Regions from separate parts of the Dongia sp. genome, predicted to be linked through region 3. Evidence: riboswitches for the same ligand, from Rfam matches in the RefSeq annotation. Region 3 holds a riboswitch; each other region holds the start of a gene.

Region 1 (9,878 bases), on a different contig from region 3:
GACGAGGATATGGGGCTGGTCGCTCATGCCCGCTATCCTACCGCCGGGTTTGCGGATTGAACCGTTCGCGATCGGATTCGTTGATCAGGCCGAGCAGCACCTTGCGGAAGCCTTCGACCGCTTCGGCGCCGGCGCTGCGATAGGCCCTGGCGACCAGCGCCCGCTGCTCCTCGGTCAACTTCCTTTCGAGCTCGGCGCCGCGGTCGGTCAGGCTCAAGAGTCGCTGCCGCCGATCGGTCGAGCCGGGGCGCTGGGTGATGAAACCCTGGCGCACCAACTGGCTCAACACGCGGGAGAGGCTCTGCTTGGTGATCTTCAGGATGTCGAGCAGTTCCGAAACCGTCATGCCTGGGTTGCGCCCGACGAAATAGATCACGCGGTGATGCGCCCGGCCGAAGCCGTATTGCAGCAGGGTCTCGTCCGCTTTCGCCGTGAAGTCCCGGTAGGCGAAGAACAAAAGCTCGATCCCCTGGCGCAGGTCGTCGTCCCGGAGGAACAGCAGATTGAGCGGCGATTTCACTTCAGCCATTTTATGTCAGCACTGTTGACTTATTTTTCCGAAGCTTCTAAATTCAGCCCAGATACGATGCTTTTATAACCTGAGAAGCCTGACCGGAGGAAACCTTACCATGAGCCTGGTCCCCTATGACGATCGCGACGGCGAGATCTGGTACGACGGCAAGTTCGTGCCCTGGCGCGAGGCGAAGGTCCATGTCCTGACCCACGGATTGCACTATGCCTCCTGCGTGTTCGAAGGCGAACGCGCCTATGGCGGCAAGGTCTTCAAGTCACGCGAGCATTCGGAGCGCCTGCACAAGTCGGCCGAGATCCTGGGCTTCAAGATTCCCTATGCGGTGCAGGAGCTGGTCGCGGCGAAGGAAGAACTGATCCGTCGCGCCGGCCTGGTCGATTGCTACGTCCGGCCGCTGGCCTGGCGCGGCAGCGAGATGATGGGCGTCGCCGCGCAGCAGAACACGATTCATTGCGCGATTGCGATGTGGCAATGGCCGGCCTATTTCTCGCCGGAGCTGCTGGAGAAGGGCATCCGCGTGAAGTGGGCGAAGTATCAGCGCCCGGCGCCGAACACCGCGCCGACCGCCTCGAAAGCTGCGGGCTTGTACATGATCTGCACGATCTCGAAGCATGAGGCCGAAGCGGAAGGCTATCAGGACGCGATGATGATCGACTATCGCGGCCAGCTTGCCGAAGCCACCGGCGCCAACGTCTTCCTGGTGCAGAACGGCGAAGTTCACACGCCGACGCCGGACTGCTTCCTGAACGGCATCACCCGGCAGACCGTCATGGATCTCGCCCGCCGCCGCCAGCTCAAAGTGGTCGAGCGCGCGATCATGCCGGACGAGCTCGCGAAGACCGACGAGGTCTTCCTGGTCGGCACCGCGGCGGAAGTGACACCCGTGGGCCAGGTCGGCGACTACAAGTTCAAGGTCGGCCCGGTGACGCGGCAGCTGCGCGAGGACTACCTGAAGGAAGTCCGCGCGCACGAGAACAGCGCGGCGGCGTAGCAACGCGGGCGAAGTCGCGTACCCCCACCCCGGCCCTCCCCCGATTCGGGGGAGGGAGAAGATCACAGTCTCGCTGCAATCCCCTCCCCCGAATCGGGGGAGGGTTAGGGTGGGGGTGCGAATATCCGCTTATGCAGCGGACTCGGGCTATGCCGCGGCCTTCTTCTTTGCCGCCTCTTTGCGCGCGCGGGCCCAGAGGTTGAGGCCCTCGACGCCCGCCGAGAAGGCGATGGCGAAGTAGAGGTAGCCCTTCGGGATTTGGAAGTGCAGGCCTTCGCCCAGCAGCGCCACGCCGATCAGCAGCAGGAAGGCGAGGCAGAGCATCTTCACCGAAGGATGCTTGTCCACGAAATCGCCGACCGCATTCGCCGCCGCGATCATCACGATCATCGCCGTCACGACCGCGGCAACCATCACCTCCAGATGATCCGACATGCCGACCGCGGTGATGACGCTGTCCAGCGAGAAGACGATGTCGAGAATCGCGATCTGCACCACGGCGGAAGCGAGGGTCAGATAGGTCTTCTTCGTCCCTTCTTCCTCGTGCGCGACATCGATGTTGTGATGGATCTCGGTGGTCGACTTGGCCAGTAGGAACAGTCCGCCGCCCAGCAGGATGATGTCGCGCCAGGAGAGGTCGTAGGCGTGCTCCGGCCCGAACCAGTCGACGGTCAATATCGGCTCCTTCAGTCCGGCCACCCAGGAAATCGAGGCCAGAAGCGCGAGCCGCGTCAGCAGGGCCAAGGCCAGCCCGAGGCGCCGGGCGAGCCGCTGCTTATCCGGCGAAACGCGGCCGGCGACGATCTGCACGAACAGCAGATTGTCGATGCCGAGGACGATCTCAAGCGCCGCCAGCGTGACGAAACTGAGGATGACGGCAGGATCCGTCAAAAGGAGCATGTAGTCGGACATGGGAAGCGGTCGCCCCGGTCGGCCGTTTCAGGAAATGGAGAATTGGCGGTTTGTCAGGAAGATTTCAAGCTGGGAGCCGGCTACTTCCTTAGCCAGGCCGCCTTGCGGGCGTCGTCGCTGGTCTTGGCCTCGACCCAGCGGGCGCCTTCGGGGCCGTCTTCCAGCTTCCAGAACGGCGCCTCGGTCTTCAGCCAGTCGATCAGGAAGGCGCAGGATTCCAGCGCCGCTTCGCGGTGGCTGGAGGCGGTCGCGACCAGCACGATCCGGTCGCCCGGCTCCAGCCGGCCGTAGCGGTGGATGATCAGCGTTGCTGACAAGGGCCAGCGACGCTGCGCCTCGGCCTCGATCTCGGCGAGACGCTTCTCGGTCATGCCGGGGTAATGCTCCAAGGTCATCGAGGACGCGGCACCCGAGCCTTCGGGCGCGATGTCTCGCACCAGGCCGATGAAGCTCGCGACGCCGCCGACCTGGTGATTCCCGGCGGCGAGCTTCTCGAGCTCGGCGCCGATGTCGAAATCCTGCGTCTGGACCCGGACGGTCACGACTTCAGCCGCCGGTCACCGGCGGGAACAGCGCGACCTCGTCGCCGGCCTTCACCGGATGCGTCAGGCCGACATAGTCCTGGTTGACCGCGACCTTCACCGCCTTGCGCTCCTTGAGCGCGGTCGCGTAATTGGGGCCGAGGCTTTCCAGCCAGTCGAGCAGCTGCCCGACCTCTTTCACGTGGGCGGGAACGTCGAGGGTTTCTTCGGCCTTGCCGATCTTCTGGCGGAGCCAGGCGAAATAAAGCAGCTTCATGATCTCTACTTAATAAGGGCGCGAGGAAGGTCCATGGCCGTCACCATCTACCATAACCCGAATTGCAGCACTTCCAAGAAGGTGCTGGGCTGGCTGAAGGAAAAGGGCCACGAACCCAAGGTGGTCGAATACCTGAAGACCCCCCTGGACGAGGCGGGAATCAAATCCCTGCTGAAGAAGCTGAAAGTCGGGCCGCGCGACATCCTGCGCAAGAAAGGCGAGGCCTTCGAGGCGTTGAAGCTGACCGACAAGACCAGCGACGAAGCCCTGATCAAGGCCATGGCCAAAACCCCGGTCCTGATCGAGCGCCCGATCGTGGTCGGGCCCAAGGGCGCGGTCGTCGCCCGGCCGCCGGAGCGGGTCTGGGAGACGGTTTGAGCCCGTTAACCTTCTCGGCGGATTTTGCTGCACCGCCCCGGGCTTCCTGCTAGTTTCCGGCCGTTCGCAGGGAGGGAAGCCGGTCCGATGCCGGCGCTGCCCCCGCAACTGTAGGACCAGGCCCGGGCGTAGTGCGTCCGGGCAACGGACCCGATGGAAACCACTGGCCGTATACTGGGCCGGGAAGGCGCGGGATCCGGCGGTCGAGCCAGGAGACCTCGGCGAACGCTCTTTATAACGGTCGGCGCCTCGGCGGGAGGAGCGCAACACCTTGTCGAAGTCTCCATCTTCTGCCCCTGCACCCAAGCTGTCCCTGGGCATGTCCGGCGTGATCACGCCCTTGCCGCCGGTAAGCCTGGTCCTGGGCGGCGCGCGCTCAGGGAAAAGCCGCTATGCCGAAGCCCTGGTCGATCGCCATCCCGGCCGCCGCACCTATCTCGCCACCGCCGAGGTGCTTGACGACGAGATGGCGGCGCGGGTGAAGACTCATCGCGAGCGCCGCGATTCGGATTGGAGGACCGTCGAGGAACCCCTCGATCTCGCCGGCGCCTTGAAGGCCGAAACGGAACAGGGAGCGGCGGTCCTGGTGGATTGCCTGACGCTCTGGCTCGGCAATCTCCTGGGGCAGGCGCGGGACGTCGAGGCCGAGATCGCCGGCCTGGTCGCCGCGCTCGGGCAGTTCGGCGGGCCGGTGGTTTTCGTCTCGAACGAGGTCGGCCAGGGGATCGTCCCGGACAATGCGCTGGCCCGGCGGTTCCGCGACCTCGCCGGCATCCTGCATCAACGCCTGGCGGAGAAGGCGGATCACGTGGTGTTCGTGACCGCCGGACTTCCGATGAAATTGAAGTGAGAAGAGAAGTTCTATGACGACGAAGATCCCCGCAACCATCGTGACCGGCTTCCTCGGCGCCGGAAAGACGAGTCTCATCCAGAATCTGCTGCGCAACGCGCGCGGGCGCCGCATCGCGCTGATCATCAACGAGTTCGGCGAGCTCGGGGTCGATGGCGAGATTGTGAAAGGCTGCGGCATCGAGGATTGCCCGGAAGAGAATATCGTCGAGCTGGCCAACGGCTGCATCTGCTGCACCGTCGCCGACGACTTCCTGCCGACCATCACCGCCTTGCTCGACCGGCCGCAGCCGCCGGAGCATATCGTGATCGAGACCTCCGGCCTCGCTTTGCCGAAGCCGCTGATCCGCGCCTTCAACTGGCCGGAAGTCCGGACGCGGGTGACGGTCGACGGCGTGATCGCGGTGGTGGACGGCCCGGCCGCGGCGGCCGGCCGCTTTGCCGACAATCCGGAAGCGGTCGCGGCACAGCGCGCGGCCGACGAGTCCTTCGATCATGAGAGCCCGCTGGCGGAACTGTTCGAGGACCAGATCAACAGCGCCGATCTCATCATCCTCAACAAGAACGACCAGATGTCGCCGGACGACCGCACCGCCGCCAAGGACGTGATCGACCGCGAGATGAAGCGCAAGGCCAAGCTGGTCCTCTCCAGCTTCGGCGCGATCGATCCCGAGGTGCTGCTGGGTCTCGGTGCCGCGGCGGAAGACGACCTCGACACCCGCTTCTCGCATCACGAGCTCGAAGGCGAGGACCATGATCATGACGAGTTCGAGAGCTTCCAGATCGACATGCCGGTGCTCAAAGCCCCGGAGGAATTGCTGGCGCGCCTGAAGCCGGCGATCGCGACCCATGACATTCTGCGCGTCAAAGGTTTCCTCGACGTGGCCGGCCGCGACATGCGCCTGGTGCTGCAGGGCGTCGGCGGCCGCATCCAGCATTACTACGACCGCGCCTGGGGTTCCGACGAGGCACGCAAGGGCCGGCTCGTGGTCATCGGCCTCAAAGGCCTCGACCGCGCGGCGATCGAAGCGGCGGTCAAGGGCTGAAACTTTGCACTGCGCCGGCCTTTCGCACCCCCACCCTAGCCCTCCCCCCATTCGGGGGAGCGGACTAGAGCGAGTCCTTTCTTCTCCCTCCCCCGAATCGGGGGAGGGCCGAGGTGGGGGTGCGTAATGCATCTTCTCGCCGCGAAGCCCGGTGAAATCAGCGACGGAACAAATGCGATCGACCTCGGCCAGACGCCGGGCGAGATCGTCATCCTGTCCGCCGCGGATACCGAGCTCGCCTGTCTCGCCGCGGCCCATGCCGCGCTGCCGGAGCCGAAGCCGAGTCTCCGGCTCGCCAATCTGCTCATGCTCCAGCACCACCTCTCGGTCGACGCCTATGTCGAGGACATCATCGCGCAGGCGAAGCTCGTCGTTGTGCGGCTGATCGGCGGGCGGCGCTACTGGCCCTATGGGCTGGAGGAGATCTCCGCGACCTGCCGCGCCAACAATATTCCGCTGGCGGTACTGCCGGGCGACGACCAGCCGGATCCCGAGCTTGCCGATTTCACCACGCTGCCGCCCGAAAACGCGCATCGGCTCTGGCGCTATTGCACCGAGGGCGGAATCGAGAACGCGCAGCAGGCCTTGCTGCATGCCGCGAGCCTGATCGGCGGCGATGCCGAATGGCTGGAGCCGCGGCCGCTGCTGAAGGCCGGGCTCTATTGGCGGGGTGAAACCGTCACCAATCTCGCCGATCTCAGGTGGCATTGGCGCACCGGCCGGCCGGCTGCGGCGATCGTCTTCTACCGCGCGCTGATGCAGGCCGGCACCTTGAAGCCGATCGACGCGCTGATCGCGGAACTGGACCGGCGTGACATCAACGTCCTGCCGGTCTTCGTCAACAGCCTGAAGGACGCCGTCGCGGCGGATCTCCTCGCCGCGCTGTTCGCGGAAGCCAAGCCCGACCTGGTGCTGAACGCGACCGGCTTCGCGGTCTCGCAGCCGGGCGGGGATTTTGCGACGCCTTTCGACGTCGCCGACTGCCCGGTGCTGCAGGTCGTGCTCTCCAGCGGCAGCGCCGCGGATTGGGAGCAGAACACCCGCGGTCTCTCGCCGCGCGACCTCGCCATGCAGGCGGCCTTGCCGGAGCTCGACGGCCGCATCCTGACGCGCGCGATCTCGTTCAAGGCGGCGGCGCGCTACGACGCCGCGACCCAGTGCAACATCGTGGCGCCGGAGCCGGTTCCGGATCGCATCGCTTTCGTCGTCGATCTCGCCGAACGCTGGATCCGCTTGCGCAAGAAAGCGGCGGGCGAGCGCACCATCGCCGTGGTGCTGGCCAATTACCCGAACCGCGACGGCCGGATCGGCAACGGCGTCGGCCTCGACACGCCGGCCGGCACCGTCAACCTGCTGCGCGCGATGCGCAGCGCCGGCTATGCGATTGCCGATATCCCGGCCGACGGCGACGCCCTGATCAACCGCCTGCTCGACCGGCAGGCGGCATCGGCCCGGCTCTCGGTCGCCGACTACCGGGAATTCTTCGCGACCCTGCCCGCGGTGATCCGCCATGCGGTGATCGCGCGCTGGGGCCAACCGGAGAGCGATCCGCATTGCGTCGATGGCCATTTCGCGCTGCCGCTACAGGGCTTCGGCGCGACCTTGATCGGGATCCAGCCGGCCCGCGGCTATGGGATCGATCCGGTCTCCAGCTATCACGATCCCGATCTCGTGCCGCCGCATGCCTATTTCGCCTTCTACGCCTATTTGCGGGACGTGGCGGAGGTCGATGCCATCGTCAACATGGGCAAGCACGGCAATCTGGAATGGCTGCCGGGCAAATCGCTGGCGCTTTCCGCCGCCTGCTATCCGGAAGCGGTGATGGGTCCGGTGCCGCTGATCTATCCCTTCATCGTGAATGATCCCGGCGAGGGCACCCAAGCCAAGCGCCGCAGCAGCGCCGTCATCATCGACCACCTGACGCCGCCGCTGACCCGCGCGGAGAGCTACGGCCCGCTGAGCGAACTCGAGACCCTGGTCGACGAATATTACGAAGCGAGCCAGGTCGATCCTCGGCGCTGCGCGGTGCTGAAGGGCACGATCGTCGATCTCGCGCAGGCGAGCGGCCTCGCCGCGGATTGCGGCATCGCCCGCGAGGACGATACCGAGGCGGCGCTGATCAAGCTCGACAACCATCTCTGCGAATTGAAAGAGCTGCAGATCCGCGACGGGCTGCACATCTTCGGTGAGTCGCCGAAGGATACGCAGCTCGCCGACCTGCTGGTGGCGCTCACCCGGCTGCCGCGCAGGACCGGCGTCAACGGCGACGCCTCGCTGCTGCGGGCACTGGCCGCCGATCTCGGCCTCGACTTCGACCCGCTCGATGCGAAGCTGGGCGATCGCTGGACCGGCCCGCGCCCCGCCATCGTGGCCGCGGCGTCGGACACGCCCTGGCGCACGATCGGCGATGCGGTCGAGCGGCTAGAGCTGCTGGCCTCGAAACTCACCGCCGGAACTCTGCGTCCGGAAGCGAACTGGACCCGCAGTCGCGCCGTGCTCGACTTCATCAACGCCGAGCTTCGCCCTTCTGTCGCGGCTTGCGGCGATGCCGAACTCTCGGCGGTGCTGACCGGGCTCGACGGCCGCTTCGTGAAGCCGGGGCCTTCCGGCGCGCCGACCCGCGGCCGGCTCGACATGCTGCCCACCGGGCGCAACTTCTTCTCGGTCGATACCCGCGCAGTGCCGACGCCGACCGCCTGGGCCTTGGGCTGGAAGTCGGCGGCCTTGCTGCTCGACCGCCATCGCCAGGAACATGGTGCCTGGCCGAAGTCGCTGGTGCTTTCGGCCTGGGGCACGGCGAACATGCGGACCGGCGGCGACGACATTGCACAAGCACTCGCGCTGATGGGCGTGCAGCCGCGCTGGGATGCGGGCGCTTCGGGCCGAGTTTCCGGCTTCGAGATCATGCCGCTTTCCGTGCTCGACCGGCCGCGGGTCGATGTGACCTTGCGGGTCTCGGGCTTCTTCCGCGATGCCTTCCCGGCGCAGATCGATCTCTTCGACAGCGCGGCGCGCGCGGTCGCGGCTTTGGACGAGCCGGACTCGCAGAACCCCCTCGCGGCCCGCAACCGCGCCGAACGCGCCGCACTCGTCGCCAAGGGCGCCAGCGAAGCCGAGGCGGAACAGCGCGCCGGCTATCGCATCTTCGGCTCCAAGCCAGGCGCTTACGGCGCCGGCCTGCAGGCGCTGATCGACGAGAAGGGCTGGAACGACGGCGGCGATCTCGCCCGCGCCTACCTCGCCTGGGGCGGCTATGCCTATGGCGCCGGAGTCTCCGGCGCCGCCGAAGGTCGCATGTTCGAGACCCGGCTCGCCCAGGTCGACGCGGTCCTGCACAACCAGGACAACCGCGAGCACGATCTCCTCGACAGCGACGACTATTACCAGTTCGAGGGCGGGCTGGCGGCGACGGTGCAGCACCTGACCGGCCGCAAGGCGGTGGTCTGGCACAACGATCATTCGCGCCCCGAGACGCCGCAGATCCGCAGCCTGGACCAGGAGATCGCCCGCGTGGTGCGCGCCCGCGTGGTCAACCCGAAATGGATCGCCGGCGTGATGCGCCATGGCTACAAGGGCGCCTTCGAGATGGCGGCGACGGTCGATTACCTGTTCGCCTTCGCCGCCACCGCCGACTGCGTCGCCGACCATCATTTCGACGCCGTGTTCGAGGCCTATCTGCTGGACGATGCGGTGCGGGATTTCATCGCCGCGCACAATCCGGCGGCGTTGAAGGAAATCGCCGATCGCCTGCAAGAGGCGCAGACGCGCGGCCTGTGGAAGTCGCGGCACAATTCCGCGCATCAGCGCCTGGCCGCCTGGTCAAGAGGAGAAGCCGCATGAGTATCGAGGAAGGCGACGACGCCAACCGCCGCGCCAACGAGAAATCCGCCCGCCGCCAGGAAGCCCGGCAGAAGATGATGGCCGAGAAGACCCGCGAGAAGGGCCTGATCATCGTCCATACCGGCAAGGGCAAGGGCAAGTCGACCGCGGCCTTCGGCATGGTGATGCGCTGCATCGGCCATGGCATGAAGGTCGGCGTGGTGCAGTTCATCAAGGGCAAGTGGGAGACCGGCGAGCGCACCGTGCTCGAGCGCTTCCCGGATCTCTGCGAGATCAAGGCGCTGGGCGAGGGCTTCACCTGGAACACCCAGGACCGCGCCCGCGACATCGCCCATGCCACCGAGGCCTGGGCCGAAGTGAAGCGCATGATGGCCGATCCGAGCTTTGCCTTCGTGCTGGCCGACGAGATCAACATCGCACTGCGCTACGATTATCTGCCGATCGCCGATGTGGTGGCCGCGCTCAAGGCGAAGCGCCCGGATCTCCACGTCTGCCTCACCGGCCGCAACGCCAAGGATGAGATCGTGGAGCT
Region 2 (9,878 bases), on a different contig from region 3:
GGGCCCCGCTTCCAGCGCCTCGAACAAAGCCGAAGCCATGGCGAAGACTCCGGGATCGCCGGAAGAGACGACGACCACGCCCTGCCCTGCCGCGGCCATGGTCAGCGCGTGCGTCGCGCGCTCCAGCTCAACGCGGTTGTCGGAGGGATGCAGGGCCAGGCCAGGCCGCGGCGCGACGCGGGCCACATAGGGCGTGTAGCCGACCACGTCGGTCGCGGCCGCGAGTGCCGCCTGCACCTCGGGCGTCACCAGCGCGTCATTGCCTGGCCCGAGCCCAGCGACGGCGAGCCAGCCGCTCACGGCCTGCGACCCTGGCCGTGCACCACGGCGATCGAGAAATAGGGCACGCTCTCGCCGGCATCGACCAGGCGCTGCACCTTCTGGCCGGGCATGGTGCCGCGCTCGATCAGCCAGGCCTGCTGCAGCTTGCCGCTCTTCTCCAGGGCGCGGCGCAGCTTCGGCAGGTTGCGGCCGATCTTCATCACCACCAGCGCGTCGGTATCGCCGATGCGGCGGCTGAGCTCGGCCTCGGGCAAGGTCGCCATCACCACGGTCAGCACATCGTCACCCCAGGTGATCGGCTGGCCAGTGCTGGTCCAGCAGCCCGACATGCCGGTGATGCCCGGCACGATCTCGATCTCGACCTTGCCCTGCAGCCGCGCGTGGAGATGCATGAAGGAACCGTAGAAGAAGGGATCACCCTCGCAGAGCACGACGATGTCGGTGTCGCGCGCCACGGTCGCGATCTTCGCCGACCAGTCGGCGTAGAAGGCGGCCATCATTTCGTTGTAGCGAGGGTCGTCGAGCGGGATCTCGGTGGTCACCGGATATTCCATCGAATACTCGACGGCGTCGGGCGAAATAATGCCGTCGACGATCTGCCGCGCGTGACCCTGCCGGCCTTCCTTGCAGAAATAGGCGACATGGCGCGCGGCGCGGACCAGGCGGTCGGCGCGCACGCTCATCAATTCCGGATCGCCGGGGCCGAGGCCGACGCAGATCACCTTGCCCATTCTATTCCTTCCAGCTGGCGAGGGCGTTGACGGCGGCGACGGTGATCGCCGAGCCGCCCAGCCGCCCCTGCACCACCAGCGCCGGCACGACGTTTGCGGACATCAGCGCCGCTTTCGACTCCGCCGCGCCGACGAATCCGACGGGGCAGCCGATGATCGCCGCCGGCCGCGGGCAAGCCGGGTCTTCCAGCATGTTCAAGAGATGAAACAGCGCGGTCGGCGCGTTGCCGATCGCGACCAGCGCGCCCTGGAGATGCGGGCGCCAGAGTTCCAGCGCCGCCGCCGAGCGCGTGTTGCCCATGTCGCGTGCGAGGTCCGGCACGCGCGGGTCCTGCAAGGTGCAGATCACCGCGTTGTCGGAAGGCAGCCGCGCGCGGGTGATGCCTTCCGAGATCATCCGCGCGTCGCAGAGGATCGGCGCGCCGGCGGCGAGCGCCGCCCGGGCCGTCGCCGCCATGCCGGGCGTGAACGCGACATCGCGCTCCAGCCCCACCAGCCCGGCGGCGTGGATCATCCGCACCACCACGGGCTCCTCGTCCTTCGAGAAGCGTGCGAGGTCGGCTTCGGCGCGGATGGTGGCGAAGCTCTGGGCGTAGATCTTCGCTCCGTCTTTTTCGTAGGCGTAGGGCATTCAGGCTCGCAGGATTCCAGGCAGCTTCAGGAGGTCGTCCGGTGTCAGGTCCCGGCGTTCGGGGGGATCGCCGGGGCGACCGTAGCGGATCAGGTCGAACCGATCTGGACCGGTTGCGACAAGTGTCAGGTCGACAGCGCCGGAACAGGCGCAGCCCTTGGCGCAGCCGGAGACATGCAGGCGCGCCCCTTCCGGCAGGAACGGCGCCAGCGCCCGGGCCAGCGGCCGGGTCTCGGCGAGGCCCTGCAGGCAGGTCGGCGCACCGGTGCAAGCCTCCAGCAGGAGGCGCGGGTCGCCGGCGTCGCGGATCAGGCCGGGGAGATCGGGAAGCGCAGCGGCGCCTTCGATCAGCAGCATCCGCCAGGGCGTCAGCCGCAGCGGCCCGATCGCGGCCAGGGCGGCGAGCGTCTCCGCGTCGATCCGCCCGAACTCGATTGCCACCAGCGCGCCCTGCGCGCAGAGCCCGGGTCCGGGACGCGGCGCCGGTTCGGCCGCCGGGTCTTGCCGCCACGCCGCGGGCAGCGCGGCCCCGGCCGAGAGATGACGGGCCATGCGGCCGCGCTGCTCCTGCACGCCGCCGCTGTCCAGGAACCAGCGCGCAAAGGCCAAAGCGGTCTCGGCGGCCGTGTCGCGGGTGACGGGGCAACCGGAGGTGATTGAGTCGGCGCGGCAGATCAGGCCCTCGCGGCCGCGCTCGATGCGAATATCCGCGGAGGTGCCGGCCAGCAGCGGGCGCGGCCCGCAATCGACCGCGAAACCGAACTTGCCGGGGAGAGTCGGCGCATCATCGGCCGCAAAGCGCGTCGTCAAAGCCCGGGTGATCGCGGCGCTGTCGTCATCCGCTTCCCAGAACGGCGTCACCACGAGGTTGCGCCGCGCCTCCGCTTCCACCGAGAGATCGACCAAGTCGAGCGCCTGCAGCGCTTCGACCAAGGGGCGATGGGTCTCCGGCGTGACGCCGCGGAGCTGCAGGTTGGCGCGGGACGAGAGATCGATCTGGCCGTTGCCATGCGCGGCGGCGAGGGACGCGATCCGCCGCGCCTGCTCGCCGGTCAGGCGCCCGAGCGGCGGGCGCAGCCGCACGACCAAGCCGTCGCCGGATTGCATGGGCCGCAGCGCGCCGGGACACCAACCATATATCCGCGGATCGTTCATCGCCCTTCCGGTCGAGACGCCTTTCTTGTTCGGCGGAAGGGGGCGGCCGGGGATGCGCAAGGCATCGTCCTAAGCCGGCCGCGAAAAACCCCGTTCGCCCGTGACATCATGCGCTGGCAGGTCTCCCGGCTTGCGGATTTCGAGCCTTGGCTCGTCGGTCCCGCCGCCTTCCCGGCCGAACGGCCAGTGGCAGTGGCGGACCTCTCCGGTCACGGTCGCGGGGGCGGCTGCGCTTCGGCGCCGAAGCGGCGCCTGTCGCATTCCCTTTTCACCTGCCCCTTTCAATCGATCGGGACAGGAACCAGCGCCCGTAACTGAGGCTCGGCCGGTCACCTTGTCAAGCGCTGGCAGCGCCGCAGCTCAAACGTGGGCGAGCAGCGCGACGAGCTCGGCCTGGCGTGTGGCGCCGGTCTTCTGCAGGGCGTCCTTCAGATAGCTGCGGGCGGTGCTGGGCTGGATCTTCAGCCGCGCGGCGATCGCCTCGATGTCGAGGCCTTCGGCCAGCAAGGCCGCGACATGCGCCTCCCGCTCGGTGAGACCATAGGCATTGCGGATCCAGGTGAGATCGGGCCGCAGTGCCGCCGGATCGCGGTCGCGCTCGACCAGCAGCGCCAAGGCCGTGGCCGAGGCGAAGACATCGCGCGCCCGGCCCGGCACCGGATGGACCTGCAGCAGGTAGCGCCGGCCCTCGATATTGGTCAGCGCCGCGACCCCCAGCCGTCCGGGCCGGGAGACCGCACTGGCCACCGCGCGGTCGACCGCGAGCTGCGACACCCGATCTCCCGCCACCAGCCGACGGCGCAGGATGCGCAGCGGCGAGGCCGGATCGACCTCGCCGGCCGATTGGCCGGGCAGCACGCGCCCCCAGGAATCCAGCTCGACGATCGCGCCGCCGCGCCGGCCGAGCATCCCGGCCATGCCACGCGCCTCGGCGTCGAGCACGCCCTTGGCGATGCGGGCAACGGCATGGAGCTCCGGCAGCACGCTGTCGAGCATCGCGCGCTCCGCCGGCTGGAAAGGCCCATGCTCGACGCGGCGCTTCAGGCTCAGCTCGATATATTCGTCCGGCCCGGGCGCCAGCACCGTGTTGGCATGCCAGAACACGCCGTTCGGACGCAGGAACTCCTGGTAGAACGGGTCGCGCGCCAGCTCTTCGGCGGAATAGTCGTCCTGATCGATGCGGAAGCCGACATAATGCGTACCGATCCGCTGATAGCGCGAGTTCGGTGGCGTGCGGCCGGCGGCGAAATCCGCGACCGCGCGCGCGCATTCCGGGGTCACGATCGCCGTGACCATCTTGCGCGCTTCATTCCGCATCAGCACGGCGTCGCGTGCACCCGCCGCCATAGCGAAATGCACCAGCGCTTCTTCCCAGCCATCCGCGAGAATCGCCGCAGAGACCAGGTCGTCGACGCTCGCCCGGATGCCATCCAACGAAAGCATCGTGCGCATCTTGCGCCTCTGGTAATCAACCTGCGGCCGCACCCTGCCATAGGGGGGACCGCGCCCCGACCCCGCCATCGTGCCCTAATTGCGGGATCACGGCGACACTTTTGGTCGCGTTAACCATCGCACCCAGGTGTGCTTCGGTTTCATCTTCTTGCGATCGTCACAAGGATCGGAATCGGAGATTGGGCGCGAAGCGGTTATCCGGTTCGAGGCCAGACAATGCGCCACGCCATGTTATAGTCGCGCCGCGCAGTCGGGGGCGCGTCAACGGGTGAGCGGGACAATGAAAACTGGCTTCAGGTCGCTGGCGGTTCTGGCGCTGGTGCTTTTGCTCGGCAGTTTCCCCGCACGCGCCGAAGATGACGGCACGACCCGGAACGTAATGCTGATCGTCGATGCCTCCGGCTCGATGAAGAAGGCGGTCGAAGGTGAGTCCCGCATGACCGCGGCCAAGCGCGTGCTGGCCGAGACCCTGGCCACGATGCCGCCGGAAGTGCGGCTCGGCCTGCTCGCCTATGGCCATCGCAAGGCCAAGGACTGCAAGGACATGGAACTGGTCGCGCCGATCGGCGCCGAGGATGCCGGCAGCATCGCCGGGCGGATCCAGGAACTGACGCCGAAGGGCGAGACGCCGATCGCGGCCTCGCTGGAGATGGCGGCGAAATCCTTCCTCGCCTTCAAGGGCCAGGAGAACGCCATCATCCTGGTGACCGACGGGATCGAGGAATGCAAAGGCGATCCTTGCGCCGCCGCGTCGGCGATCAAGGCGGCGGGACTGGATCTCAAGGTCAATGTGGTCGGATTTACTTTGAAGCCGGAGCAGCGCAAGCTGATCGAATGCGTCGCGACCGAGACCGGCGGTACTTACTATGACGCGAAGAACGCCGCCGCGCTGACCACGGCGCTCGCCACCGTCGCCAAGGCCGCCGCCAAGCCCAAAGCGCCGGACGACGACATCCTGGCGCAGAGGAACGGCGGCCAGCTGATCGCCGCCAACAACGACGAATGGCAGAAGCTGAACGACGGCAAGGACGACGAACGCGCCGTCACCTATGCCGGGATCGGCGTCTGGGGCTTCAAGGACGGCAAACCGGCCACCATCACCGGCGTGGACCTGCTGATCCCGGAAAAGAGCGGATACAACGTGAAGGATTTCGAGGTCTTCGTCGGCGACGAGAGCCCGACCGGCGCCTTTACCTCGGTCGGCACCTTCACCACGCAGAACATCAAGCTGATGCAGGATCCCTATCAGCGCTTCAGCTTCCCGCCGGTGACCGGCCGCTTCCTCAAGATCGCGTTCAACACCGATTGGGGCGGCGGCTATATCGCGGCCTATGAACTACGCGCCCATGGCAAAGTAGACGAGAGCGCCGCGCCGGCGCCGCAACCTGCTCCTGCGCAGGGCATCGACCTGCTTTCGCCGCAGAATGGCGGCGCCCTGCTCTCCGCGCCGAACGACGAATGGGCGAAGCTGAACGACGGCAGCCCCGATCGCGCGGTTACCTATGACGGCGAGGGCGTGTTCGGCTTCAAGGACGGCGGTGCGGCGACCTTCGACCGTTTCGAGATGCTGATCGCCGAGACCCTCCCCTACAACGTGAAGGAGTTCGAGCTCTCGGCCGGCGACGAAGGACCCGCGGGCAGCTTCCGCCCGATCGGCAGCTTCACGACCGAGAACATCAAGTTCATGCAGGCGCCCTACCAGGCCTTCACCTTCGCGCCGGTCACCGCGAAGTATCTGAAAGTGGCCTTCAGGTCCGATTGGGGGGGCGGCTATATCGCGGCCTATGACCTGCGGCTCTACGGCGCGATGGCGCCTGCGGCCGCCCCGCTGGTCGGACAGATGCCCGGCCAGCAGGTCGCCGTGCCGGGCGGTGCCGCGCCGGCCGATGCCGGCGGCGAGACCCAGGCGGCGAGTGCCGGCGCGAGCGGCGTCGATCTGCTGGCGCCGGCCAACGGCGGCACGATCCTGGCGGCGCCGAATGACGAATGGGCCAAGCTCACCGACGGCAGCGAGGAGCGCGTCGTCACCTATGACGGCGAGGGCGTCTGGCAGTTCAAGGATGGCGCGCCAGCGACCTTCAGCAACTTCGAGATGCTGATCCCGGAGCAGATCCCCTACAACGTGAAGGAGTTCGAGCTTCAGGTCGGCGACGAGGGACCGGCCGGCAGCTTCCGCTCGATCGGCACCTTCACCACCCAGAACATCAAGCTGATGCAGTCGCCCTATCAGAGGTTCACCTTCGCCCCGGTGACGGCGAAATACCTGAAGGTGATCTTGAAGAGCGACTGGGGCGGTGGCTATATCGCTGCCTATGAGTTCCGGTTGAAGTAACAAGATCCCAGGGGAATCACCAATGATCCGGCACACCGTCGTCTTCAGCTTGAAGCATGCCCAGGGCTCGGCGGAGGAGAAGAAGTTCCTGGCCGACGCGATGATCCTCGCCAAGATCCCGACGGTGCGGAAGTTCGAGCAGCTGAAACAGGTGAGCCGCAAGAACGACTACCAGTTCGGCTTCTCGATGGAGTTCGACGACCAGGCCGGCTACGACACTTACGACCAGCATCCCGACCACGTCGCCTTCGTGCGCGACCGCTGGAAGAAGGAAGTGACCGACTTCCTGGAGATCGACTACACGCGGCTCTAGGGGTCATCCGATGGCGCGTGCGGAAGAAGTCGCCGCGGTCCTCGACGCGGCTGTGGTCTGCGACATGACCCTACCCTGGTTCGAGCCCTATATGATCGACCAGGACGTCACCCTGCCGAAGTTCCACTCGGCCGGATTCGATTTCGTCTCGCTGACCGTCAGCATGCCGAAGAACTCTCTCGCGGAGACGATGCGCCATATCGCCAAGGTGAAGGCGCATATCGCTTCGCGGCCCGGCCTCGTCTTCGCCGCGAGCGCGGACGAGATCCTGGCAGCAAAGCGGCAAGGCCGGCTGGCTTTGGGCTTCCATTTCCAGGGCACCGAGCCCTTCGACGGCGACATCGAGCTGGTGCAGAGCTACTACGATCTCGGCGTGCGGCACGCCTTGCTCGCCTATAACCTGAAGAACCTGGTCGGCGACGGCTGCGTCGAGCGCACCGATGCAGGCCTCAGCAAATACGGCATCAACCTGGTCAAGGAAATGAACCGGGTCGGCATGCTGGTCGATGGCTCGCATACCGGCTACCGCACCACGATGGACGCGATGGAGGTCTGCGAGCGGCCGTTCATCTTCTCGCATTCCAACTGCGATGCCGTGGTGCCGCATTACCGCAACATCAAGGACGACCAGATCAAGGCCTGCGCGCGCTCCGGCGGGCTGATCGGCATCAACGGGGTCAACGAGTTCCTCGGCGATATCCATGCCAAGAGCGAAACGATGTTCCGGCATCTCGAGCATATCGTGAACCTCGCCGGCATCGACCATGCCGGGATCGGCCTCGACTATGTGCGCGACGTGCAGGCGATCTGGGACTGGATCCAGCGCGACCGCGATCTCTGGCCGCAGGCCGGCGATGAGGAACAGCCCTACCCCGCCCATGCCCAGCCCGAGCAGGTCGCGGAGCTGGTCGGCCTGATGCTCGATCATGGTTATAAGAGGGACGACGTCGCCAAGGTGCTGGGCGGGAACTTCCTGCGGGTGATGCGCGCGGCGGAAAACCGGCGAAACTAGCGGGTCGGCAGCGTTCCGCGAAGCTGTGGCCATCCGCACGGCGTCGCCGTAAGATTGCCGATCTTGCCGGCGCATCCGGCATTGACCTGAGGAAGAGCCATGGATTCCGGTGGATCGACGACCTTCGCGGTCGAGAAGACCTCTCATCCCGTTTCGGCCAAGGACCGCGAGGCGATCCTCGCCAACCCCGGCTGGGGCCGGAATTTTACCGATCACATGGTCACGATCCGGCATTCCGAGGAGCGCGGCTGGCACGATGCCAAGATCGGCCCGCGCGGCGATCTGCAATTCGACCCCGCGACCATGGTCTTCCATTATGCCCAGGAAATCTTCGAGGGCCTGAAGGCCTATCGCCAGCCCGATGGCGGCGGTGCGCTGTTCCGGCCCCAGATGAATGCCCGCCGCTTCCACAATTCCGCGGTGCGGCTGGCGATGGCGCCGCTGCCGGAGGAGCTGTTCGTCGAATCCGTCCGCGAGCTGGCGCGGATCGACCGCGACTGGATCCCGTCGGCGGAGGGTGCCTCGCTCTATCTCCGGCCCTACATGCTGGGCACCGAGATCGCGCTGGGGACGAAGCCGTCGGCGGGCTACCTCTATGGCGTGGTGGCTTCGCCGGTCGCCGGCTATTTCAAGAGTCCGACGGCCACCGTGACACTCTGGGTCTCCGAGAACTATACGCGCGCAGCACCCGGCGGCACGGGCGCGGCGAAATGCGGCGGCAATTACGCCGCGAGTCTCGCTGCGCAGGCCGAGAGCCTGCGCGAAGGCTGCGACCAGGTGGTGTTCCTCGACGCCGTGGAGCGGAAGTGGATCGAGGAACTGGGCGGGATGAACATCTTCTTCGTGTTCGAGGACGGGTCGTTGCAGACCCCGCCCTTGACCGGCACGATCCTGCCCGGCGTCACCCGCGATTCCCTGATCACCTTGGCGCGCGACCAGGGCATGACCGTGCGCGAGGAACCCTATGCCATCGATCAATGGCAGGCGGATGCCAAGAGCGGCAAGATCCGCGAGGCTTTTGCTTGCGGGACCGCGGCGGTGATCACGCCGATCGCCAAGGTCCGCGGCCGGCGCCACGATTTCACCATGGGCAACGGCAAGGCCGGCCCGGTGGCGCTGAAGCTCAAAAAGACGCTGCTCGACCTGCAGACCGGCCGCAGCAACGACACCTACGGCTGGGTCGACAAGCTGTTCTGATAGGCCTGCGCTCCGCTCTCTCGCGATCCGGCCGGTGTCATCAGTGCGCCGCGGGCAGGCGCGGTACGAGCTTGCGATAGAGGTGCCAGCTCGCGTGGCAGAGGACCGGCATCGCGATCGCCAGCCCGATCAGCAGCGGGATCGCGGCGACGACCAGGCCACCCGCCACCACCAGGCCCCAGGCGGCGATCGGCAGCGGGTTCGCCCGGACGGCACGGAACGACGTCTGCACCGCCGTGCCGAGGCCGACATCGCGGTCGATCAGCAGCGGGAAGGACACGACCGTCATCATCAGGGCCAGCACCGCGAACAGGAAGCCGACGGCAAGGCCGATCCCGATCAGCCACCAGCCGGCCTGGGTCAGGAACAGGTCGGCCACGAACCGGCCGACGGATTCGATCGCCTGCGGCCCATGCGTGACGCGGTAGATCCAGAACGCGGTGCCGAGCCAGACCAGGTACATCGCCACCAGCATGAGCCCGAGCAGCATGATCGCGCCGAAATTGCGCCGTCGCGTCACGCTGAGGGCATTGGCCCAGCTGTGACTGTCGACGTGGTGACGCGTGAGGTTGATCTCGCGTCGGCGGCTCAGCTCATAGAGGACTACGCCGACGAACGGCCCCATGATGACCGAGCCCGATACGATCGGGAACAGCATCGGGATGAACTCATGGTGCAAGGCGGCGGCGCCGATCGCCAGCGAAGCGAGCGGATAGATCAAGAGCAGGAAGACGATGTCGGTGCGATAGGCCATGAAGTCATCGAAGCCGCTG
Region 3 (9,878 bases):
CCGCGCCGCGCTCGACGAAGTCGCCTTCCTTGACCAGGATCTCGGCGACGCGGCCGGCGAATTTTGTGGCGACGGCGACGCGCTCCGCCTCGATCCGGCCGTTGGCGCGGGCCAGGCCCGCGGGAATCGCGTCGGCCTGGTCGGCCTGCCAGCGGATGAAGAAGGCGGCGGCCACGGCGGCAATCACCGCCAGGATGACGAAGGGGACCAGACGCATGCTGAACTCGCTCGGTTGTGCGGTCGATGTGATCCGAATCCGCTGTCGGAGGCTTTGACTTGCGTCAAGCAGGTTCGCCGGGCTTCCTCCGAAAGGCCAGCGATTTCAACACGCCTTGCCGCTTGCCTCTGCCGGCTTCGCCCGCCATGCTCCGGCCATGCCGGAATCAGCCCCCATCAAGACAGCCCTGGTCACCGGGGCGGCGAAGCGTCTCGGTCGCGCCATTGCCCTCGGCCTCGCCGCCGACGGCTGGGATGTCGCCGTGCATTGCCACCACTCGCTCGCCGAGGCCGAGGCGACCGCGAAAGATATTCGTGCGCTCGGTTGCCGCACGGTGGTCCTGCAGGCCGATCTCGGCAAGGAATCCGAGGTCGAGACGCTGATTCCGCGCGCACGCGAGAAGCTCGGGCCGCTGACCTGCCTGGTGAACAACGCGTCCGTCTTCGAGATGGACAAGATCGATACGGTGACGCGGGACAGCTGGGACCGTCATATCGAGACCGGCCTGCGCGCGCCGCTGGTGCTCAGCCAGGCCTTCGCGAAGCAGCTTCCCGAAGGCGCCGAAGGCAACATCGTCAACATGCTGGACCAGCGGGTCTTCAAACTGACGCCTTATTTCCTGTCCTACACGGTCGCCAAGATGGGACTCTGGACATTGACCCGGACTCTGGCGCTGGCCCTGGCGCCGCGCATCCGCGTCAACGGGATCGGACCAGGCCCGACTATGGCCAGCGAGCGGCAGACCGCTGATCAGTTCAATGCGCAGACCGCGGCCGTTCCGCTCGGCCATGGTGCGACTCCGGAAGAAATCGCAGCCGGTGTGCGGTTCATCCTCTCCGCGCCGGCCATGACCGGGCAGATGATCGCGCTGGACGGCGGCGAGCACCTGGCCTGGCAGCAATCCACGAAAGGCTTCATGCCGCGCGAGTAATGATCGCTGCGCCGGTGTGAGAAAGAAGCCGGTCGCTTTGAGGATAACCGCGGCCGACAGTGGGCGGGACTCGGGCGCGGCAAAACACTATAATGATGGTGTGCAGGGGGCGGGCAGCCCCTGCATAGAAGCCCCAGAGCGCGGCTTCTTCATATGCTCGATTGTCGAGCCGGCCCCAGAGTGCGGCAACATCTTCAGCTGTGGAGGGTTCTAACCGCATGAGTCAGGCTGAAAAAATCGCCGCGCATCCCTCAACTGCGGCATCCCGCATGATGAAGGTCCTGGTCCGCGACCTGGTGTTGCCGGCACGGATCGGCGTTTATCAGCACGAGAAGCTGGGCACCCAGCGCGTGCGCATCAATCTCGAGCTGGTTGCCACCGAACACCCGGCGATCAAGGACGAGCTCAACAACGTCGTGAACTACGCCGATCTCGTCGAGCAGGTGCGCGCCATCGTCGACGAGGGCCATATCAACCTGGTTGAAACCTTGGCCGACAGGATCGCGCAAGCCTGCCTCGTCGACCGGCGTGTGCAATCTGCAAAAGTGCGGATCGAGAAGCTCGACGTCTTCCCCGAGGCCGACAGCGTCGGCGTGGAGATCGAAAGGGTCCGCAACTCCCGGTGACACGGCCTTGATGCGCTGCGGTCCCCGTTTTTGCGACGCGCAAGAGCCCAAACCGCGACAGTGCCGTGACAGCGAAAAATTAATCGTATCAGGCCCCTAATCGGAGAATCCTGAGCCAAGTTGTTCACATGGCGGCGGGAGTCTCAAACGCCCCCGGGAGTCAAGAGTGGAGTCCGCTTTATGACCACGATATTTCAGGGCGGGCTGAATAAGATCATATAGATCAATATCTTGGCATTTCTGCCCGTTTTCTATGCATTTCCGGGAGGCTGCCGGAAGCTCTGATCGCCGTCAAACCGGCCGGAGATTACCGACAGACTTATCCACAGAAACAGGGGATATCCGTCCTGGTTAAGACCAGAGTCGCGGCGTAAAAGTCCGGAAAACGACGCGCGGCTTTGCTGCCGCCAGAATAATGCTCTGGAACAGCTTATATCCCGAACAGCATGAGCGACGATTGGACCGACACGGAAACGCCTGAAGATTCAACGGAAGCGCCGCGCGCCGAGCGCGGCCGGCTGGCGCAGGGCGCCGGCGTGATCCGCGAGAAGGTCAAAACCCTGCCGAACAGCCCCGGCGTCTATCGCATGATGAATGCGAAAGGCGACGTTCTCTATGTCGGCAAGGCGCGCGACCTGAAGAAACGCGTCACCGCCTACACGCAGCCCTACCGTCAGGGCAATCGCATCCAGCGGATGATCTCCGAAACGGCGTCGATGGAATTCGTCACCACCCACACCGAGGTGGAAGCGCTGCTGCTGGAAGCGAATCTGATCAAGCGCTACATGCCGCGCTACAACGTGCTGCTGCGCGACGACAAGAGCTTCCCCTATATCTTGATCACCGGCGATCATCCGGCGCCACAACTTGCGAAGCATCGTGGCGCACGCAACCGGCCGGGCGAATATTTCGGGCCCTTCGCTTCCGCCGGCGCGGTCAATCGCACCATCGTCGCGTTGCAGCGCGCCTTCCTGCTGCGGCCCTGCTCGGATTCGATCTTCGCCGCGCGCACCCGGCCCTGCCTGCAGTTCCAAATCAAGCGCTGCTCGGCCCCTTGCGTCGGACGCATCACCGAGGCCGATTACCATGGGCTGGTGCAGGAGGCGCATTCATTCCTCACCGGCAAGAGCGATGCGGTGAAGCTGCGGATGTCCGCCGAGATGCAGCAGGCCTCCGATGCGCTGGAGTTCGAGAAGGCGGCGCGGCTCCGCGACCGCATCCAGGCCCTGGCCGCGATCCAGAGCCGCCAGGACATCAACCTGGAGAATGTGGAAGAAGCCGACATCATCGCCGCGCACCAGGAAGAGTCCGGCCATAGCTGCGTGCAGGTGTTCTTCTTCCGCAACAACAGCAACTACGGCAGCCGCGCCTATTTCCCGGCCCATGACCGTCAGGCCGAGGTGAAGGACATCCTGGCGGCCTTCATGGGCCAGTTCTATGAGAACAAGACGCCGCCGAAGCTGATCCTGGTCAACGAGATGCCGGCGGAAGCCGCGCTGCTGACCGAGGCGCTGTCTCTGCGCGCCAATCGCAAGGTCGAGATCCTGGCGCCGCAGCGCGGCGACAAGCGCAAGGCCTTGGATCACGCGCTGCTGAACGCGAAGGACGCGCTGACCCGGCGGATGGCGGAGTCGGCCTCGCAGACCCGGCTGCTGGCGGCGCTGGCCGAGTTGTTCAAGATGGAGCAGCCGCCGAAGCGGATCGAGGTCTACGACAACAGCCATATCTCCGGCACCAATCCCTATGGCGCGATGATCGTGGCCGGGCCGGAAGGCTTCATGAAGAACCAGTACCGCAAATACTCGATCCGCGACGTGACGCGGAAGGAGGAGGAAGCGGAGGAGGAGACGCCGGAGATGCCCGATGGCCCCCAGAGTCCCGAAGGGCTTGCGGAAGCGCCGATGCCGCGCTTCGAGGTCGAGCCCAATGCCTCGCTGGAGCAGGCGATTGCGACCATCGATCCGGCTCGGCCCCCGGTTACCGCCGGCGATGACTACGCGATGATGCGGCAGGTGCTGACCCGCCGCTTCAACCGCGCGCTGAAGGAGGATCCGGATCGCGACAAGGGCCTCTGGCCGGACCTGGTGCTGATCGACGGCGGCCAGGGCCAGCTCAACACCGTGATGCAGGTCATGGCCGATCTCGGCATCGCCGATGTCTGCGTGGCCTCGATCGCCAAGGGGCCGGACCGCAATGCCGGACGCGAGCGCTTCTTCATGCCGGGCCGCGAGCCGTTCAGCCTCGACCCCAAGAGCCCGGTGCTCTACTTCCTGCAGCGGCTGCGCGACGAGGCGCACCGTTTCGTGATCGGCGCGCACCGGGCCAAGCGCTCCAAGGAGATCCGGCATTCAATCCTGGACGACGTGCCGGGGATCGGCGCCAAGCGGAAGAAGGCGCTGCTGCTGCATTTCGGCTCGGCCCGGGCGGTGTCCCAGGCCGGGCTGTCGGATCTCTCGGCGGTGCCGGGGGTTTCCGAGGCGGTGGCGAAGAAGATCTACGATCACTTCCACGGTGGCTGAGTGAGGGAGGCTGATTCGCCGCATTTCAGCCCCGATTCGTGACTATGACAGGCCGGATTCGACCTGCTATTTTTTCCCCGGAACAGCGAAGAAGACGTGCGCCAAACGTCATGACCAACATCGCCAATATCCTCACCCTGTCGCGGATTGCCGCGATCCCGCTGATCGCGGCCCTGCTGTTCTTCGACCAGCCGTGGCTGCGCTGGATCGCCTTCATCCTCTATGCGGTCGCCTGCATCACCGATTTCTTCGACGGCTATATCGCCCGGCGGATGGACCAGGTCTCGGCCTTGGGCCGCTTCCTCGACCCGATCGCCGACAAGCTGGTGGTGGCGGCGATCCTGATGTCGATGACCGCCCATGGCCAGATCTCCGGCTGGGTGGTCCTGCCGGCGCTGATCATCCTCTGCCGCGAGATCCTGGTCTCCGGCCTGCGCGAATACCTGGCCGAGCTGAAGGTCCGCCTGCCGGTCTCGATGCTGGCCAAGTGGAAGACCACGATGCAGATGGTGGCGGTCGGCTTCCTGATCGTCGGCGACGTCATGCCGGGCTGGCCGGTCCAGCTGGTCGGCGAAGGCTTGATGTGGCTGGCCGCGGCGCTGACCCTGGTCACCGGCTACGACTATTTCCGGGTCGGCATCAAGCATATGGCCGAAGACGACCGCGCGGACGCGAAGAAGTGAAGGTCTTGGGCCTGGCCGGCTGGAGCGGGGCCGGCAAGACCACCCTGCTCGCCAAGCTGATCCCCGAGCTCATTCGCCGCGGCATCACGGTCTCCACCATGAAGCACGCGCACCACGCCTTCGACGTCGATACGCCCGGCAAGGACTCCTATGTCCACCGCGAGGCCGGCGCCACCGAGGTGCTGGTCGCTTCCGGCAACCGCTGGGCGTTGATGCATGAGCATCGCGGCAGCCCGGAGCCGACGTCTCAGGAGCTGATGCGGCATATGAGCGACGTCGATCTGCTGCTGGTCGAAGGCTTCAAGCGCGAAGGTCACGACAAGCTGGAGATCTACCGTGAGGCCAACGGCAAGCCGCTGCTGGCCGTCGAGGACCCGAACATCGTCGCCGTGCTGGTCGACGGGCCGAAGCCGGAGACGAAGCTGCCGGTCATCGACCTCAACGATATCGGCGCGATCGCCGATTTCGTGATGCGGCATTGCGGTTTCGGGAAGGCGTAAGCCCCGACACGACGTGCCGGGGCCTACAATCGATCAAACGGCCGGCGCGACGAACCGCTTGTAGCAATATCCGCTGAGCAGCCCGAGCGCGGCCCAGAACAGCAGTTGCGCGATCATCGTGGCCGCGACGAAGCGGTGCTGCAGGGCTTCCGGCGCCGCGGCGGCGTATTCCGCCGGCTGCGGTGCGCCGATCGCATGGGGCACCACGATCATGGCCAACGCGACCACGACCCAGAGCGGCTTAGGTTCCCGGACATAGAACAGCAGGCCGAGCCCGCCGGCGGTCAGCGCCACGGTCGCGACCCACCAGATCTGCCGGGCGGTGAGATCCGCGACGGCGCTGCCGGGCAACTCCGGGGGCAGGCCGATGCTGGGGGCCAGGATGAAGACCACGAAGCCGCCGAGACCCCAATAGACGCCCTGGCGCCAATCGATCGCCCGTCCGGAGACCGCATAGACGGCGAGCAACAGCAGGGCGAAGCCGATGCCGGTCAGCAGATCGGCCAGGGCGGTGAAGGCAGTGCGCTCGAACCCGTCCTGCGGCTCCCAGGCTTCGCCGTCATGCGCATGACCCTCGGCCGATTGACCCGCGGCGTCATGGTCGTGCCCTTCCTCCGTCGCTGCGGCATCGGCAGCGGCGGATTGTTCCTCGGCGGCCCTCTCGAACACCTCGGCCTGAAGAATGATGGGGACTGTCGTCACGTTGTGCACCAGCGTGACGAAGAGCCCGGATAATAGCCCGGCGCTCGCGGCTGCGATGAACAGCCGCCGAAACATCTGCATGTGACTAGCCCCTTAGTGGCAGGGGAAGCCGTTGGAGTGGCGGGTGTCGTGGGCCGCGTTATGGGCCGCCGCGATATGCGAGATGCCGACGCCCCAGATCATGAAGGCGCCGAGGAAGGCGGCCATGCTGGCGGCGATCAGGGTCTTCGACCGGGTGGTGCTGATCGTGGCGGTGTTGATGCGGGTCTGGGTGGTGGCGGAAGTCATCGAAAGTCTCCTATCTGGCGCGACATCCCCGTCGCGCGGTTGCAGGTCTCACTCCCGATGGCAGGTTTCCTGACTCGCGGGTCTCCGCCTTGCGCCGACCTTCCCGAAGTTTCCTCCAGTGGTCATAAGTGACGCTCGGCTCGCCGCTGACAGTTGCGGGGGCAGCCACGGCATTGGCCCCTTTTGGGTCGTCCGCACCGTGTTCCCTTTTAAGCCCCTGGACTTCATCCGTCGGGGCACCATCGCCGGGAATTATAAGGATTCGGCCGGCAAAGCGTCAATCCGGCGCGAGGGCCGGAACTTGGCGCGACAGCGACTCATTCGGTCACGTTAGCGCCGCATGGCGGCGCCGGGCCTGCGGGATCGCGGCGAGCCGGGCGCGGTCCGAACGCCCCAGCTCCGCGAGGATCGCTTGGGCGAAATCGCAGAGCGGCGCGCTTTGGCCGCGCGCTTGCCGGCCGATCAGGGCCTGCGCGGCCAGCGCCGGGTCGATCTCCGGCGGCAGGTCGAGCACCCAGCGCAAGACCTCGAGGCGCAGCTCGCCGTTGCTCTTGGTGGACAGGGTGAAGAGCGCCGCCAGGCGGTCGACGGAACGCTCGAGGGAAGATGGCCGGAACATGTTTTCTTTCTCCGGACGCCCCGCCGGCAAGAAGAGTTGCATGGGTGATGGCAGGTCTCCTGGCTCGCGGTTGTTGTCGGCATCCACCTTCCCGAGAGGCTTTCTCAGTGGCCGCGGCCCAGGTCTTGAACGCTGGGCCGCATGGATGTTCGACGAACCGCTTACAGTTGCGGGGGCAGCCACGGCATCGCACCGTGTTCCCTATTATCCCCGCCCCATTGCTGCGGCGAGGAACCATCGGCGTTCTTGGTAGAGAGACGCAGCTTGCCGGTCAAGATGCGACTCGATCGCAGGCGGATCAGGCGCTAGTCTGCCGCACCATGAACATCGAGGTTCGCCCGATCGGCTCGCCCTGCACCGGCATCTGCAAAGTTGACGACGTCAGCGGCTATTGCCTCGGCTGTGCGCGTTCGTCGGCCGAGATCTCCGAATGGTCGAAGGCGGGCGATGACCGCAAGCGCGCGATCTGGGCGGCGCTGCCGCCGCGCATCGATCAACTCGGCATCGCCGTCACGCGCTTGCCCTGGTTGCCGGACGAAGTCGCCGGCCTCATCGCCGACACGCTGCTCCGGCGCAGCGGCACCTGGGTGGCCGGCTGCCATGGCGCCTCCGCAGAGTTCACGTTCGGCGCCGGCGAGCCGGCCGAGGTTTCGGTCGAGCCCGAGCTGCGCGCCGTCACCGCGCGCGGGGCGCTGCGCTTCACGCCGCGCCCCGATCTCCGCGCGTTGCAATGGCGCGATCCCGATGCCGCGGGCGGGGTGCGGGCGATCTTCATCGTCATCCCGCGCCCGCGCATCCTGTCGGCGCCGAGCTTGCTGCTGACCGCCTGCGGCCCGGATACGGCGGCAATCCAGCCCGCGCATCGCGGCGAGAATCTCTTCGATCTCGGCCTCGGCCGCGACCATATGCGCTTCCTGCTGCGCAGCGCGTCGCCGGCGCTCGATGCCGCGCTGAACGCCGCCGTCGGTCTGCCGCTCGATGCAGTGCTGCAACGCTGCGGCAAGCTGCTGCTGGAGTCGAACCCGACCCGCGTGGTCGAAAGCCCGCTCGGCCGCATCGAGGTCGCGACGCCGATCCCGCCACCCGGCGGCAAGTCGCCGGACGGGCCGCACACCCACCTCCTGCCGGGACACCTCGCCCTGCAGCGCGCGACCCCGACGGATGTCGACCTGCCGGAGGCCTATGCGCTCTGCGCCACCTTCTATCCGCGCAACCCGCCGGAATACGAGGCTTGCCGCCCATGATCGGACGGGTGCGGCGGCATCGTTTCGGCATCGGCCTGCTCGCGGCCTATGCACTGCTGCTGGGCGCGCTCATCCCCGCCTTCGCGGTCGCGGCCGATCCGCTGCAGGCCGAGCTCGACGCCCATCTCTGTGGGCCGGGCAGGTCGCAAGGCGACCAGGCGCCGGCGGCGCCGTCCGACCATCCGCAGAAGTGCCAGCTCTGCGGCCCGAGCTGCGCGATGGCTTTCCAGGTGCCGCTCGCCATGCCGGCCGACGGCGCGATCGCGTTCCTGCCGCGCGCCAAGGATCAGGCTGTGCCGGTCCGGCGCGCCGCGGCGATTCCGGCGCCCCTCTCGCTCTATCCTTCCAACCTCTTCTCCCAAGGTCCACCGCAAGCGGCCTGATCCGATCGCCGCTTTCGCTTCGTACCTTTTAGAGAAATTGAATCATGAATCCCGAATCGTTCGGGACGCCGCCCGCCGTGGCGCCGTCCCTCGGGCCGGCGCGCTCGGTGCGCCGCGCTATCCCGGCGACTACCGGATCCCGCGGGGCATTCTGCCCATCGGGCTCGCGGTGGCGATCGTGCTTCCGCTGACGGGCCTGGCGATCGTCGCCTTCGCGGCGATCGACTTCCTGCTGCCCAAGCGGCTGAAGCAGGCGGCCATGGCCTGAGCGGAGGCGGCGCGGCCCGGCGCGGCCGCCCCATCCTGCCGGGCGGGCGGAAAATCGACCCGCCCTCATTCAAGGGTGTGTCGGGTTCCGGCGCGGAGCTTGACGCCGAATCTCGTCCCTGGGTGTAGAATGCGCTCCTGGCTGAAACGGAGTGCGATGCGTGCTGCAGCGGCGGTGGATGGCAATCGGTGTTCTGGCGCTCGCCACGACGGCCTGCACGCCGTCGACCCAGTACGGCGCCATGCAGAGCCACAAATACCAGGGTTCCCCGGTATTCCAGACCCGTGAGGAATGGGGCTTGCCGGTCAGCAAGACGCGCTTGCTCAACGGCACCCTCTTCTACCAGTTCAGGAAGCCGAACACCGACTGCATGATGTCGGCCTGGGCCAACGATCTCGACATCATCTATCGGGTGGCGGTGTCCGGCCCGGAGAGCTGCGCCGCCGGATCATAAGGCAGGCGCCTGACTTCGAATGTTCATCTCCGAAGCGCTGGCCCTCGGCTCCGCCACCTGCATCGCGCTGAGCTCGATGTTCATCAACGAGCTGAACGGCCGTGTGCCGCTGATGCGGCTGGCGCGCTGGCAGCTCACCGCCGGGTTGCTGATCACGGCGCTCGCCGCCACCATCGTCGGCGGTTGGGCCACATTGGGAAGCTGGCAGATCTGGGCGCTGGCCGCTTCGGGCGCCGTCGGCATCGCTTTGGCCAGCACCACCTATTTCGCCGCGATCTATGCCGCGGGGCCGCGCGTCACCGCCTTGCTGTTCACGCTCACCTCGCCCTTCGCGCTGGCGCTGGGCTATCTCGCGCTCGGCGAGACGATCAATCTGCGCCAGGGGCTCGGTGTCGCGCTGATCCTCTTGGGCGTGCTGGTGGCGATCGGCGTGCGCCGGCGCCG

What was found. A riboswitch is a leader RNA that binds a small molecule or an ion and turns the genes downstream of it on or off. The one in region 3 is predicted to bind cobalamin.
Region 1: linked by a shared signal. The riboswitch ahead of cobU (bifunctional adenosylcobinamide kinase/adenosylcobinamide-phosphate guanylyltransferase) and the one ahead of ACH2CY_RS05850 (CbtB-domain containing protein) in region 3 are both predicted to bind cobalamin.
Region 2: linked by a shared signal. The riboswitch ahead of cobG (precorrin-3B synthase) and the one ahead of ACH2CY_RS05850 (CbtB-domain containing protein) in region 3 are both predicted to bind cobalamin.

The regions. Positions count from the first base shown of each region.
Region 1 is NZ_JAYRKD010000016.1:88,474-98,351, reverse strand. It holds gene ACH2CY_RS16805 (response regulator) at 1-27, opposite strand, end outside; gene ACH2CY_RS16800 (MarR family winged helix-turn-helix transcriptional regulator) at 38-529, opposite strand; gene ACH2CY_RS16795 (branched-chain amino acid aminotransferase) at 630-1,523, shown strand; gene ACH2CY_RS16790 (TerC family protein) at 1,671-2,435, opposite strand; gene ACH2CY_RS16785 (molybdenum cofactor biosynthesis protein MoaE) at 2,516-2,977, opposite strand; gene moaD (molybdopterin converting factor subunit 1) at 2,982-3,233, opposite strand; gene arsC (arsenate reductase (glutaredoxin)) at 3,267-3,611, shown strand; cobalamin riboswitch at 3,655-3,850, shown strand; gene cobU (bifunctional adenosylcobinamide kinase/adenosylcobinamide-phosphate guanylyltransferase) at 3,931-4,461, shown strand; gene cobW (cobalamin biosynthesis protein CobW) at 4,475-5,506, shown strand; gene cobN (cobaltochelatase subunit CobN) at 5,633-9,346, shown strand; gene cobO (cob(I)yrinic acid a,c-diamide adenosyltransferase) at 9,343-9,878, shown strand, end outside.
Region 2 is NZ_JAYRKD010000009.1:54,495-64,372, reverse strand. It holds gene cobJ (precorrin-3B C(17)-methyltransferase) at 1-300, opposite strand, end outside; gene ACH2CY_RS11520 (precorrin-2 C(20)-methyltransferase) at 297-1,013, opposite strand; gene ACH2CY_RS11515 (precorrin-8X methylmutase) at 1,015-1,644, opposite strand; gene cobG (precorrin-3B synthase) at 1,645-2,799, opposite strand; cobalamin riboswitch at 2,897-3,120, opposite strand; gene ACH2CY_RS11505 (LuxR C-terminal-related transcriptional regulator) at 3,160-4,251, opposite strand; gene ACH2CY_RS11500 (VWA domain-containing protein) at 4,532-6,583, shown strand; gene ACH2CY_RS11495 (Dabb family protein) at 6,606-6,896, shown strand; gene ACH2CY_RS11490 (dipeptidase) at 6,907-7,908, shown strand; gene ACH2CY_RS11485 (branched-chain amino acid aminotransferase) at 8,008-9,105, shown strand; gene ACH2CY_RS11480 (DUF2189 domain-containing protein) at 9,146-9,878, opposite strand, start outside.
Region 3 is NZ_JAYRKD010000004.1:192,251-202,128, forward strand. It holds gene ACH2CY_RS05815 (HlyD family secretion protein) at 1-217, opposite strand, end outside; gene ACH2CY_RS05820 (SDR family oxidoreductase) at 375-1,148, shown strand; gene folB (dihydroneopterin aldolase) at 1,418-1,774, shown strand; gene uvrC (excinuclease ABC subunit UvrC) at 2,221-4,293, shown strand; gene pgsA (CDP-diacylglycerol--glycerol-3-phosphate 3-phosphatidyltransferase) at 4,404-4,976, shown strand; gene mobB (molybdopterin-guanine dinucleotide biosynthesis protein B) at 4,973-5,476, shown strand; gene ACH2CY_RS05845 (CbtA family protein) at 5,510-6,259, opposite strand; gene ACH2CY_RS05850 (CbtB-domain containing protein) at 6,272-6,466, opposite strand; cobalamin riboswitch at 6,508-6,725, opposite strand; gene ACH2CY_RS05855 (hypothetical protein) at 6,792-7,085, opposite strand; cobalamin riboswitch at 7,117-7,339, opposite strand; gene ACH2CY_RS05860 (DUF1289 domain-containing protein) at 7,406-8,329, shown strand; gene ACH2CY_RS05865 (hypothetical protein) at 8,326-8,712, shown strand; gene ACH2CY_RS05870 (hypothetical protein) at 9,159-9,434, shown strand; gene ACH2CY_RS05875 (DMT family transporter) at 9,454-9,878, shown strand, end outside.